One region of the Aeromonas oralensis genome, then DNA from elsewhere that is predicted to be linked to it. Evidence: predicted binding sites of a transcription regulator. Region 1 holds the regulator's gene; each other region holds the start of a gene.
The links. Region 1 encodes LexA, which represses DNA repair genes until DNA is damaged. Its sites were predicted from a motif close to ANCTGTNTNNNNANACAGNT; they were not measured.
Positions count from the first base shown of each region.

Region 2: a site for LexA is predicted at 1,946-1,965, ahead of ACPDZI_RS11590 (DUF4250 domain-containing protein). Genes of this name have one in related genera too.
Region 3: a site for LexA is predicted at 2,015-2,034, ahead of dinB (DNA polymerase IV). Genes of this name have one in related genera too.

Region 1 is NZ_CP187186.1:34,701-38,982, reverse strand. It holds gene ACPDZI_RS00205 (SCO family protein) at 1-405, opposite strand, end outside; gene ACPDZI_RS00200 (hypothetical protein) at 627-914, opposite strand; gene lexA (transcriptional repressor LexA) at 1,350-1,973, opposite strand; gene plsB (glycerol-3-phosphate 1-O-acyltransferase PlsB) at 2,178-4,282, shown strand, end outside.
Region 2 is NZ_CP187186.1:2,461,343-2,465,624, reverse strand. It holds gene ACPDZI_RS11600 (fumarate hydratase) at 1-931, shown strand, start outside; gene ACPDZI_RS11595 (cell division inhibitor) at 1,433-1,921, opposite strand; gene ACPDZI_RS11590 (DUF4250 domain-containing protein) at 2,155-2,352, shown strand; partial or broken gene ACPDZI_RS11585 (glycogen/starch/alpha-glucan phosphorylase) at 2,738-4,282, shown strand, end outside.
Region 3 is NZ_CP187186.1:1,070,647-1,074,928, reverse strand. It holds gene ACPDZI_RS05305 (methyl-accepting chemotaxis protein) at 1-891, opposite strand, end outside; gene dinB (DNA polymerase IV) at 960-2,012, opposite strand; gene ACPDZI_RS05295 (hypothetical protein) at 2,145-2,357, shown strand; gene nqrM ((Na+)-NQR maturation NqrM) at 2,445-2,669, opposite strand; gene ACPDZI_RS05285 (FAD:protein FMN transferase) at 2,681-3,721, opposite strand; gene nqrF (NADH:ubiquinone reductase (Na(+)-transporting) subunit F) at 3,725-4,282, opposite strand, start outside.

The sequences.
Region 1 (4,282 bases):
CTTGTCGTGAGGGCCGGTCGCCGCCTTGAACTCCGGGTTGAAGAAGGCGGTATAGGTCTTGAGACGGGCCACGTCGTCCCGCTGCGGATCCGCCGAGATGAACACCACCTGGCTGCTCGGGGCGATCTTTTTCAGCTCGGGATAGACGGAACGCAGATCCGCCAGGGTGGTCGGACAGATGTCTGGGCAGAAGGTGTAGCCGACGAACAGAAAGGTCCAGTGGCCGGTCAGGCTGGCGGGGACGAAGGGTTGGCCATCCTGATCGGTGAAGGCGAACGGATTGATGTCCCGCCCCGCCGGGTAGTAGTCGGCATGCTCGGGCAGGGAGGGCTGGTTCCAGTAAAATCCGGCCATCATGCCCCCAACCAGCAGCAGAAACAGCAAGGGGTAACGCGGTTTAACCATAAGAGAGCAGACCCTTTCACTTCGACATACCCGCCAACCGGGCCCGAATGGAAGAGCCATTGTAACCCAGCCGGCGCCAGACCGGTCACCCCCTTGTAGCGGATGCCCGTTCGCTGGCCAACTTCCGTCAGAAGATGACGCAAGGGCCGGTGATGCCGGCCCGAACCCGCCCAAAACAGCAGCCCCACCATAAGGTGGGGCTGCACAAGAAGCAGTGATGCTCAGGGCTGTTGTCGGCGCCGCTCATGCGGGCGTCTGGATTGGGCCCGCAGCGGGATGACGGGGGCGGTCCAGGGGGCGTCGGCCAGCCCGCCGTCATGATGGCTGTGAAACAGGCGCACCAGCCGGACAATCTTGTCCTTGGGGCACCCCAGCCAGATGGTCCAGCAGGCGCCCTTGTGGTGTACCCAGAGGGCATAGAAACGGGTCATCCGGTTACCCTTGATGAAACGGGTGATGGAAGAAACGGGCGATGCCAGACCCGGATCCCATGGCGAGCTTGAAGCCATACCTGTCCTCCTCGATCAACAGGTCACGCCAACCGGCACCGCCCATCACCACTAGGGTGAATGAGTCGATGACTGCCGCGTGTCGACTGCGCGAGTGTGCCGCTGCGGTGCCGACTGCCGGCGTCCTGGCCACTCTCCCTTCTATCCCGCAAGCGCCTCTTTGCTAGGTGTGACCTGCACACCGCACGAAGCTGTTGTTTTTTCCTGCTGCCCTCCGGGTTCCTGCTACCAGCGATCTGGATAACGCGCGTCATGGCGAGCAGCGGGGCGGCTCAAGCCAACGAGTCCGCCTTACCAAATGATATATCTGAAATGAATCGCCTGCGGTCACCGCCCGCAGACAAAAATGGCGGGTATCAGGATCTGATTGAAATCATGGGGAAAGGAGTACAGAAACGAAACGGCCTCCCGCAGGAGGCCGTTTCGTGGCGGGGATTACATCCAGTCGGCGTTGCGAATGACACCGACCGCCAGCCCCTCGATGGTGAGCTGCTGGCAGGAGAGATCCACCTCGATGGGGGAGAGCTCTTCGTTCTCCGGCAGCAACCACACCTGGCTGCCCTTGCGCTGGAAGCGCTTGACGGTGACATCCTCGTCGAGCCGTGCCACCACTACCTGGCCGTTGCGTACCTCCTGGGTCTTGTGCACCGCCAGCAGGTCGCCATCCAGAATGCCGATATTCTTCATGCTCATGCCCTGTACCCGCAGCAGGAAGTCAGCTCGCGGGTGGAACAGGGCCGGATCCACCTGGTAGTGGCTCTCGATATGTTCCTGCGCCAGGATGGGCTCGCCGGCGGCCACCTTGCCAATCAGCGGCAGCCCGCTCTCTTCCAGCGGCTCTTCCTCTTCAAGCAACAGGCGGATGCCGCGGGACGTGCCCGGCATGATCTCGATGACCCCCTTTTTGGCCAGGGCCTTCAGATGTTCCTCGGCCGCATTGGCCGACTTGAAACCAAGCTTCTGGGCTATCTCGGCGCGAGTCGGCGGCATGCCGGTTTCGTTCATGTTCGCCTTGATCAACTCCAGCACTTCGGCCTGGCGGGGAGTAAGGGGTTTCATAGCATGGGCACCTGTCTTTTTATACAGCACACTGGCAGTATATACAGTGCAGTGGCCAAGGCAAGGCGCAGCTGACATTTGTCGCGGCCCGGCGCTCATTTGCTGCAGATTTGATCCCGCGCAGCCGACTCATCGTACCTCTCGGCGACAAGCAGTCGGTGATTTGCTATGCTCACGCCGCATTTTTTTGGAGAGCAGACGCACATGTCCCTTGGACAGAACATTTCCAGAGCAATCTTGCAATGGCCGGTCAGCGGCTTGGTCAATCACAAGAGCCTGCCGGAAAATCCCATCACCGAGCTCAAGCTGGATCCGGCCAGACCCATCGTCTACGCCCTGAAGACCAGCTCGATCACCGACCTGATGACCCTGCAACAATGCTGCGAGGATCTCGGCCTGCCCGGCCCCTTCACCCCGCTGGAACTGAACGGCCAGTTGCTGCCCCGTTATGTCTGTCTGGACCGTCCGCCGCCCCTGTTTGGCAAGCGCAGCAAGCCGCTGCCCTTCCTGCAGGAGTTCCACCAGCTGCTGGATCTGCACAAGCAGGATCCGGCGCTGGATATCCAGGTGGTCCCCGTCACCCTGTTCTGGGGCCGTGCCCCCGGCCGGGAAGGCGAGGAGGCCTCCGGCTGGAACATCATCAGCAGCCTGGCGCCAAACCGCCTCAAGAAGGCGTTGATTGTGATCCTCAAGGGGCGCGAGAACCTGGTGCGCTTCTCCCCGCCGCTCTCCCTGCGTCACATGGCGGACAAGCACGGCACCGACGAGGCCATCGCCCACAAACTGGCGCGGGTCGCCCGCACCCACTTCAGCCGCCAGCAGCTGGCGGCCACCGGCCCCAAGCTGCCCAACCGCAACCTGCTGTTCAAACAGCTGCTCGATTCGAACGTCATTCAGCAGGCCATCGAGGAAGAGGCCCAGCGCGAGGGGATCAGCCTGGAGAAAGCCCAGAAACGGGCCCACGGCTACATGGACGAGATCGCCTCCGACTTCTCCTACCGGCTGATCCGGCTCGGCGAGAGCTTCCTCGGCTGGCTGTGGAACAAGCTCTACCGCGGCCTCTCGGTCAACGGGGCCGAGAAGGTGCGCCAGCTGGCCCAGGAAGGGCACGAGATCGTCTATGTGCCCTGCCATCGCAGCCACATGGACTACCTGCTGCTCTCCTACGTCATCTACCACCAGGGCATGGTGCCGCCCCACATCGCGGCGGGCATCAACCTCAACTTCTGGCCGGCGGGCCCGATCTTCCGCCACGGTGGCGCCTTCTTCATCCGCCGCACCTTCAAGGGCAATCCCCTCTACAGCACGGTATTCCGGGAATACCTCAACCTGCTGTTTGCCAAGGGTTATTCGGTGGAGTTCTTCACCGAGGGTGGGCGTTCGCGTACCGGCCGCCTGCTGCCGCCCAAGACCGGCATGCTGGCGATGACCCTGCAGGCCATGATGCGCGGGCTGGACAGACCGGTGACCCTGGTGCCCGTCTATCTGGGCTATGAGCACGTGATGGAGGTGAACACCTACCACAACGAGCTCAAGGGCAGCCGCAAGGAGAAGGAGAGCTTCCTGCAGGTGCTCGGCATCCTGCGCAAGCTGCGCAACTACGGCCGCGGCTTCGTCAACTTCGGTGAGCCGCTGACCCTCAACAATTACCTCAACGAGCACGTGCCCAGCTGGAAGGAGCACATCGGCGAGGAGGAGCGTCCCGAGTGGATGGCGCCCACCGTCAACCAGCTGGCCGAGCTGCTGATGACCCGCATCAACGGGGCTGCCGCCGTCAACGGCCTGACCCTGAGCGCGCTGGCGCTGCTGGCCGCCGAGCGCCATGCCCTGACCCGCGACGAACTGCAAGCCCAGCTCAACACCTATCTGGACCTGCTCAAACAGGTGCCCTACAGCACGCACAGCACCATCCCGGACGAGGATGCCAAGACCCTGCTGGATCAGGCGATGGAGCTCAACAAGTTCGAGGTGAGCGAGGACAAGCTAGGCCAGATCGTCAGCCTGGACCGCTATCAGGCGATCCTGCTGACCTACTACCGCAACAACATCCTCCATCTGTTCGCCATGCCCTCTCTGGTAGCGGCCTTGATCGAGCGCTGCGAGGGGATCTCCCGCAGCGAGATCGTTGCCCGTTGCATCGACATCTACCCGCTGCTCAAGACCGAGCTGTTCCTGCGCTATGAAGAGGACGAGCTGCCGGAGCTGGTCGATGCCCTGCTGGCCGAACTGCAGCGCCAGCAGCTGATCGAGGCCCGCGACGGTGGCTTCTGGGTCAATCCGGTCAACCAGACCCGCCTGCTGCTCTTGGC
Region 2 (4,282 bases), 2.4 Mb from region 1:
GAAGGCGGCTGTACTGGCCAAAGAAGCCCTGATGGAGCATATCGACATCCAGGAGCTGATCACCCGTGGCCCGGATACCACCGAAGAGAAGTTGCGGGTCGAGCTCTACGACAAGGTCAACAAGCTGGGCATCGGTGCCCAGGGGCTCGGCGGTCTCACTACCGTGCTGGATGTGAAGGTGAAATCTGCGCCGACCCACGCCGCCTCCAAGCCGGTGGTGATGATCCCCAACTGCGCGGCGACCCGACACGTGCACTTCGAACTGGATGGCTCCGGCCCGGCCGAGCTGACTCCGCCGAAGCTGGAAGATTGGCCGGAGATCACCCGCTCGGCTGGCGGCAACGTACGCCGTGTCAATGTCGACGGCATCACCAAGGCAGAGCTTGCTAGCTGGAAGAGCGGGGATACCGTGCTGCTCTCCGGCAAGATCCTGACCGGTCGCGATGCCGCTCACAAACGCATTGCCGACATGCTGAAAAAAGGCGAGGGGCTGCCGGAAGGGGTCGACTTCACCAACCGTTTCATCTACTACGTTGGCCCGGTCGATGCCGTGCGTGATGAAGTGGTCGGCCCGGCCGGCCCGACCACCTCCACCCGGATGGACAAGTTCACCGACATGATGCTAGGTGAGACTGGCCTCATCGGCATGATCGGCAAATCCGAGCGAGGCCCCAAGACGGTCGAGAGCATCAAGCAGCACCAGGCTGTCTATCTGATGGCCGTCGGCGGCGCCGCCTATCTGGTGGCCAAGGCCATCAAGAAGGCGCGGGTAGTGGCCTTTGCCGATCTGGGTATGGAAGCCATCTATGAGTTCGAGGTGGAAGACATGCCGGTGACCGTGGCGGTGGACTCTCAGGGCAACAATATCCATGAAACAGGCCCGGCTTACTGGTCTGCGAAGATTGCCGAGCTCGACAGCAAACTGGCGTGAGCGAAAGCGGTTTGATGGCTGTTCACTCGCGGTCTTGAGACTTTTCTCGAGGCTCAGCGTGAAGCGTGAAGAGACGCGGCGTGTGACCGCCGTGGATATCACCGTCATACAGCTACCGTCTAACAGACAGAACGAAGGCGACCCCAGGGTCGCCTTCTCTTTTGGTCTGCGTGCAGTCGCATGAGTGCCAACTGCTAACTGCTAACTGCTAACTGCTAACTGCTAACTGCTAACTGCTAACTGCTAACTGCTAACTGCTAACTGCTAACTGCTAACTGCTAACTGCTAACTGCTAACTGCTAACTGCTAACTGTGCTCGGTGCGAGGGGCTCTGTACCTTGCTTGCAATGCCGGCTTCCACTTCCGTCTGTCGGCAGGCACTTGCCGCTGTTGTCTGATGGTTGCAAGGCTCTTGTCACTCAGTGATTGAGCGCCAACCGAAAAGCCCGTTCAACTCTCCAGCTCATACTACAAGACTCCTCCTCACACTCTTGGCACCTGTCAGTGGTTGAGATAGACGTCCTGCCCGCCATAGACCAGTGAACCACTGTGGACAGGAGAGGATGTGGCCGGCTCGAAGAAACGGGTCAGAACCCCGCAGCGTTGTCCCAACTTGCTCAACTTGGCGCGATCCAGCATGACCTGCTCCGGCAGCCAGGTCAGCACGGCGGCGCAGCGGCCGTTGCCCAGACTCTGTTCCAGCGTCCGCTGCCAGTTTTTGATCTTGGGGCTATGCACCACCAATACTCTGGCGGGATTGATCCCTTGTGCCTGCAGCTGCTTGGCTACCGGCAGACCGGGTGGCGCGATCAACAGGATCCAGCCGGTATCGCCATGGCTCAGTCTCACCAGTTCATCAAGCAGTGGAGCTTCATGGGCAATCGTTGCGCTATAACGCTCATCATCCATGTTGCCTTGATGCCGGGTGGGCCAGGGATTGCTCATACCGGCTGAGGTGGTGATCGGGTGCTGACTCATGGGCTGGCTCATATGTTTGTCCTGTATGAATAACCATGCTGTATGTGCATACAGTAGTTACTGTTGAAGCCAGTGACAAGCCATTTGTGCTCTAAAATGTGATCGAATTGGCAGTGGTTTAGTCTATGTTGTTGATTGTAAAGGTTATTTATTTTATGTTGGCGGTGGGTGTTTTTTAGCCTATGGACAAAGCAGGAGGGGACGCCCATGGTTATACAGTATGTCTTGCACAGAGGAGAGATGAGATGGACGTCAGCACCTTGCAACGACTGGATGCCAATATCCTGCTCGGGATCATCAATGAGAAGCTGCGGCTGGAGTGTGACGGGCTGGAAGAGTTGTTGGCCTACTACGACATGACGGAGGATCAGCTGGCTACCCGCTTATTGCAGATAGGCTATCACTATGACCCCATGAGCAACCAGTTCAAGGCCCATGGTTGACCCGCAGAAATCAACCGAACAGCCTTGGCCTTTGTTTCTCATGAACAGCGCACATTGAAATCGTTTTCAATGTGCGCTGAATTTTCGGTTATTTTCAAGGATTTTCAGCACTTGGCAATCATTGAAAACCTATTCACGTATTTATATTTTCATGAAGATATTAACTGTATGATTTTAAATGAAATTAAAGATTCATAATGGCAGGTTTTAGGAAAGGGTTTTCAAGCTTGAACTGTCATTTTTATGCGTTAAAGTGTGACTTGCGTTAACTTTTAAACCAGCGGCTTTAGCTAGTATGCCCACGCCGGAACATATTCTGAGATAACAACAGCGCCGGTCCCTGATGGGATAACAATTTATTATTCTGTAACGAAGGAAATGGTTTATGGCTACCAAGAAGAAGACAGACCAGGATCTCCAACTGGATAAAGATCAGCTCAAGGCGAGTATCGTGCGTCACCTGCGTTCTACCTTGGGTACAAGCGAACAGAAAGCCTCGCCAGAAGCGTGGTGGAAAGCGACCGCAGCCGCCGTCAACGAACAGGTGTACGAGCGCCTGACCCGTACTCAACAGACTCACTTCAAGAAAGATACTCGTGCGATTCACTATCTCTCTGCTGAATTTCTGATGGGGCGTTTGACCTCCAACAACCTGCACAACCTCTCCCTGTACAAAGTTTGCGAAGAGGCGCTGGGTGAACTCGGTCTGGAGCTGACCGATCTGTGTGAACAAGAGCCCGACATGGCGCTCGGCAACGGCGGTCTGGGCCGTCTGGCCGCCTGCTTCATCGATTCCCTGGCGACCCTGAACTACCCGGCGGTCGGTTATGGTATCCACTACGAGCACGGCCTGTTCCGTCAGGAAATTCAGGATGGTCGCCAGATTGAGCGCCCCGACTCCTGGCGTGAATATGGCAACCCCTGGGAGATCTGCCGCCCGGAATCCGTGCAGGAGATCCCGCTCTATGGCTATGTCGAGACCGTCTTTGGTGACAACGGTGGCCTCAAGAAGGTGTGGCACGCTGGCCGCAAGATCAAAGGGGTGCCTTGGGATATCCCGGTGGTCGGCTTTGGCGGTCATACCGTCAACATCCTGCGCCTGTGGGAATCCCGCGCCTCCGAGTTCTTTGACTGGGACGTGTTCAACGCCGGCGGTTATATCGACTCCCAGGCGGAGAAAGCCCAGGCCGAGACCATCTCCAAGGTGCTCTATCCGAACGATGAGACCGATGCGGGCAAAGAGCTGCGTCTGATCCAGCAGTACTTTTTCTGTGCCTGCTCCATCAAGGACATCATGCGTCGCTACAAGCGGGTGCATGGCGCCGACTTCAGCAACTTTGCCGCCCAGATTGCCATCCAGCTCAACGATACCCACCCCACCGTGGCCATCCCCGAACTGATGCGGGTGCTGGTGGACGAAGAGGGGCTGACCTGGGACGCGGCCTGGGCCATCAGCTATCAGGTCTTCTCCTACACCAACCACACCCTGCTGCCGGAAGCGCTGGAGAAGTGGTCGGTCAGTCTGTTCGAGAAGGTGCTGCCCCGTCATCTTGAGGTGATTTACGAGATCAACGCTCGCTTCCTGAGCGAGCTGGTGGAGCCCAAGTGGCCGGGTAACGATGCCATCAAGGCCAAGCTCTCCATCATCGAAGAGGGTGATGTGCGCAAGGTGCGCATGGGCAACCTGTGCGTCATTGGCTCCTCCAAGGTCAACGGTGTGGCCGAGATCCACTCCAAACTGGTGAAGGAAGATCTCTTCCCCGAGTATGCCGAGCTGTGGCCCCAGAAGATGTGCAATGTCACCAACGGGGTGACCCCGCGTCGCTGGCTGCTGGCCTGCAACCCGGAACTGGCCGAGCTTTACAACGAGGTGGTGGGCAAAGAGTGGCCGCTGCAGCTCGACAAGCTGCGCAGCGTGGTCAAATTTGCC
Region 3 (4,282 bases), 1.0 Mb from region 1:
CCAGCCCTGCAGCTCTCCTGCCAGGGTCTGATACTGCTGGCCGAGCGGGCTGCCCAGAGTGACATCAAAGCCGTCCACACCGGCGACACGGCCTTGGCTGCTGACCAGCAGCACCTTGCCCTGCCCCTCATAGAGCTCCTGATCCATCTCTTTGACCAGGCTTTGCAGCGCGGTCAGCGAGATATCGACGCCGACCATGCCGAGCAGCTTCTCTTGCTCCAGCAGGGGCACGGTCACCGAGGTCATCAATACCTTCTGTGAGCCCACATCATCGAGGTAAGGTTCCAGCAGACAGAGCGCCTTGCTGCGGATGCTGCAGCGATACCACTCGTTCTCCACCCCGCCGGCCGCCGTCGGGCTCTCATCCGCCAGCACGGATTCGTTTTGTACCTCGGGCTCGATCTTGCCGTCGACCCGCGCCCAATAGGTGGAGAAGCGGCCCTGATCGTTGGAGCCCAACGCACTGGAGCCATGATAATTGCTGTCTTCACCGTCGAGCTGATCCGGCTCGAACACCGCATAGACGCCGAGCAGGTTGTCAGAGGATGCAGCCGCATCGTGCAGCTGCTGATTGACGGCGGTACGCAGCGTTTCGGAGGAGCCGAAGTTGTCGGCCGCATTCTTGCGCTGGAACAGTATCCCCTGACCCAGCAGGGTAGCCCGGAAGTAGGCCTCGTCCAGATAGCTGGTGACCTTGGCCGCCTGCTCCGAACCCATCGCCTTCATCCAGTTTTCGGCCGCACTCTGGGCTTCCGCCGTGGTGGAAGTCAGCACCTGGTCCTGCATGTTGGCAGCACTGAAGAGGGAGGAGGCCACCAAGGCTCCGGCACTGGCCAACAAACAACAACCGGCAATCAGGGTGATCCGCCCCTGAACAGAAAGAGAACTCATGCCACCATTTCCTAGCTTTTTACAGATATGATCAGTGTATCGGTTTTAGAAACAAAAACTTAACCTTATCACGCTAAATCCAGGGCAAGTTGGTTCACTTCGCCGGCTGCAGGCAGGCCAACCACCAATCCCAATAGCCGAATGGGTTTGCCCTGTGCCCGCAGCAAGCCTTCGTGCAGCAGATCGTGAAACCGCTCCGGCTGGTAACTACCGCGCCGGTAGACGGTGGTCTGCTGGAAATCGGCGAACTTGAGCTTGATCCCCTGCCCCATCAGCAGCTCCTTGCTGTGGCTGACCGAGAAACGCTGCTCCAGCTCGGGGATGAGCTGGCGCAGCACCTGCCAGCAGGCAGCCTCATCCAGCACGTCGCTGGCCAGGGTGGTCTCCACCCCGATGGTCTTGCGCACCCGCTGGGCCTGTACCGGCTGCTCGTCATGGCCCCAGATCCGTCCGGCCAGCATCTCTCCGAGTTTGCCGAAACGGGCGATCAGCTCCTCGTTGCCGAGCTGGCGGGCATCTTCGCAAGAGTAAAGGCCGAGCGACTCCAGCCGATCCGCAGTCTTGCGACCGATGCCGGGCAACTTGCCAAGGGGGAGCTGACGCACGAACTCATCCACCTCCTGCGGGCGGATCACGAACAGGCCATCCGGCTTACGCTGCTCCGACGCGAGCTTGGCCAGAAACTTGTTCGGCGCCACCCCGGCCGAGGCGGTCAGCCCCAGCTCGGTGTTGATCGCGGCGCGGATCTCCGCCGCCATCAGGGTGGCACTGCCGTCACAGCAGGGGCTCATCGTCACGTCGAGATAGGCCTCATCGAGGGAGAGCGGCTCCACCTGCTCGGTGTAGCGCAGGAAGATGGCCCGCAGCTGGCGGGAAACCTCCTTGTAGACCGCCATCCGGCCGGGGATGAGCACCAGCGGCGGGCAGAGCTTGCGTGCCAGGGCGCTCGGCATGGCGGAGCGCACCCCGAAGCGGCGCGCCACATAGTTACAGGTCGAGATGACGCCGCGCCTGTCCGCCGAGCCGCCGATGGCCAGCGGCACCTCGCGCAGCGCCGGGTTGTCCCGCATCTCTACCGCGGCATAGAAGCAGTCCATGTCGATGTGAATGATCTTGCGCATACCACTGTACGAATAAACAGGTAACCTGCCTATGCTAACCCAGTGCTGCCAATTCTGCCATCGGCATGAAATGAGGGTCAGATATAGACTCTTAAGGCACCGTTGGTTAGCGCATCACGCAAGGAGGGTGAGCTGAAGATAGCTTGGCTGGGATTGGGGCTCTGCCTGCTGGCACAGCCGGGCAGCAGCAAGGACGACCCGACCGCCGAATGCAGCTGGCTTTATGACCGCATCGCGGCGCTGGAGCAGGCCATCAAACAGGGTGACGAGCTGGGCACCCGGGAGGAGCTGGCACGCTGGCGGGCCGAGTTCAAGAAGAAAGCCTGCCAACAATACGACTACTGAGTCTTTTGCAAAAAAAACGGGCTGACCATCAGGTCAGCCCGTCGGTTATCCGGCACGGGGTCGAGTACGACTCGGCGCCCTGTCCGCTCAGATGATCCGGTTTTCGGCCAGCATCTTGCGACGGGCCTCTTCCTTGGCCATCTTCTTCTTGCGGTTGTCACAGGGTTCCGGGCAATCACACTCTTTTTCGATACCTATGCTGCCAAGCCCGCCACAGGAGCCGGAGATGGTCTTCTTCTGGAAGATGTAACCGATGGCCATGGCCACCACTACCGCCAGAAATACCCCGAAGGTGATCAAAAAAATCTGCATGTTACCGCCCCTTATTTTCTAACCAGATACTGTTTGAAGGCATCGGAGTAGGACTCCTCGAAACCATCATCCGTCTTGGTGATCACGAAGATAGCCAATCCCCGCTCCTTGGCATAGGCCAGGCTCTTCTCGGGCCCGAGCACCATGAACACGGTCGCCAACCCGTCTGCGGTCATGCAGGAGGGGTGAATGACGGTCACCGACACCATCCGATGCTGGATCGGCTTGCCGGTCATGGGATCGATGGTGTGGGAGAAGCGCTTGCCGTCCAGCTCGTAATAGTTGCGGTACTCGCCCGAGGTAGCCACCCCGTTGTCACCGGCCACGATCACTTCCTGCACCGAACCGGCGTTGGCGGTGGGCTTCTCGATGGCGACACGCCAGGGGTGCCCCTTGCCGTTGACGCCGTTGATCCGCAGCTCACCACCGATCTCCACCAGATAGTTGCGCGAGCCCATGGACTCCAGATACTCGGCCACCTTGTCGACCCCAAAGCCCTTGGCGATGGCGGAGAGATCCACGTAGAGATCCGGGATGTCCTTTTGTAAGGTATCGGCATCGGCCGAGGTGATCACGTGCAGGTTGCCGAGTCCGGTCTTCTGGCGAGTCTGGGTGATCAGCTCGTCGGACGGCGTCTTGGTCGGGCGCGCATCGGGCCCGAAGCCCCACAGATTGACCAAGGGGCCGACGGTGACATCCAACGCCCCGCGGCTCTCACGGCCAATGTGAATGGCCTCGGTCACCACCCGCGCGGTATCGCGGGAGACCACCACCGGCGTCGAGCCGCGATGCTGGTTGAAGCGCGACAGCTCGGAATCCGGGCGGTAGGTCGACATCTGATCGTTGACCCGCTCCAGCAACACATCGACTTCGGCCTGGAACTTGGCGGGATCCGTGATGACGCTGTCCGCCACCTTGATGGAGTAATAGGTACCCATGGTGCTGCCGGTGATGTGGATCTCCGGCTTCGATTGGACCGTTTGTTCCTGACCGCACCCAGTCAAGAAAAAGGCTAGCCCGAAGGCTAGCCAGGTCTTTACAACACTGTGCATTGATTAACCACCAAAGTCATCCAGCAGGATGTTTTCGTCTTCAACACCGAGGTTTTTCAGCATGTTGATGACGGCAGCGTTCATGACGGGAGGTCCGCACATGTAGAACTCGCAATCTTCCGGCGCCTCGTGGTTCTTGAGATAGTTCTCGAACAGCACGTTGTGGATGAAGCCGGTGTAGCCGTCCCAGTTGTCTTCCGGTTGCGGATCAGACAGGGCGACGTGCCACTGGAAGTTGTCGTTCTCGGCCTGCAGCATGTCGAAGTCTTCGACATAGAACATCTCGCGCTTGGAACGGGCACCGTACCAGAAGCTCATCTTGCGCTTGGTCTTCAGACGGCGCAGCTGGTCGAAGATATGGGAACGCATCGGCGCCATACCGGCACCACCACCGATGAACACCATCTCGGCATCGGTGTCCTTGGCGAAGAACTCGCCGAACGGACCGGAGATGGTCACCTTGTCGCCAGCCTTCAGGCTGAAGATGTAGGAGGACATCTGGCCGGGAGGTGCTGTCCAGTTGCTCGGCGGTGGCGTTGCGATCCGCACGTTCAGCATGAT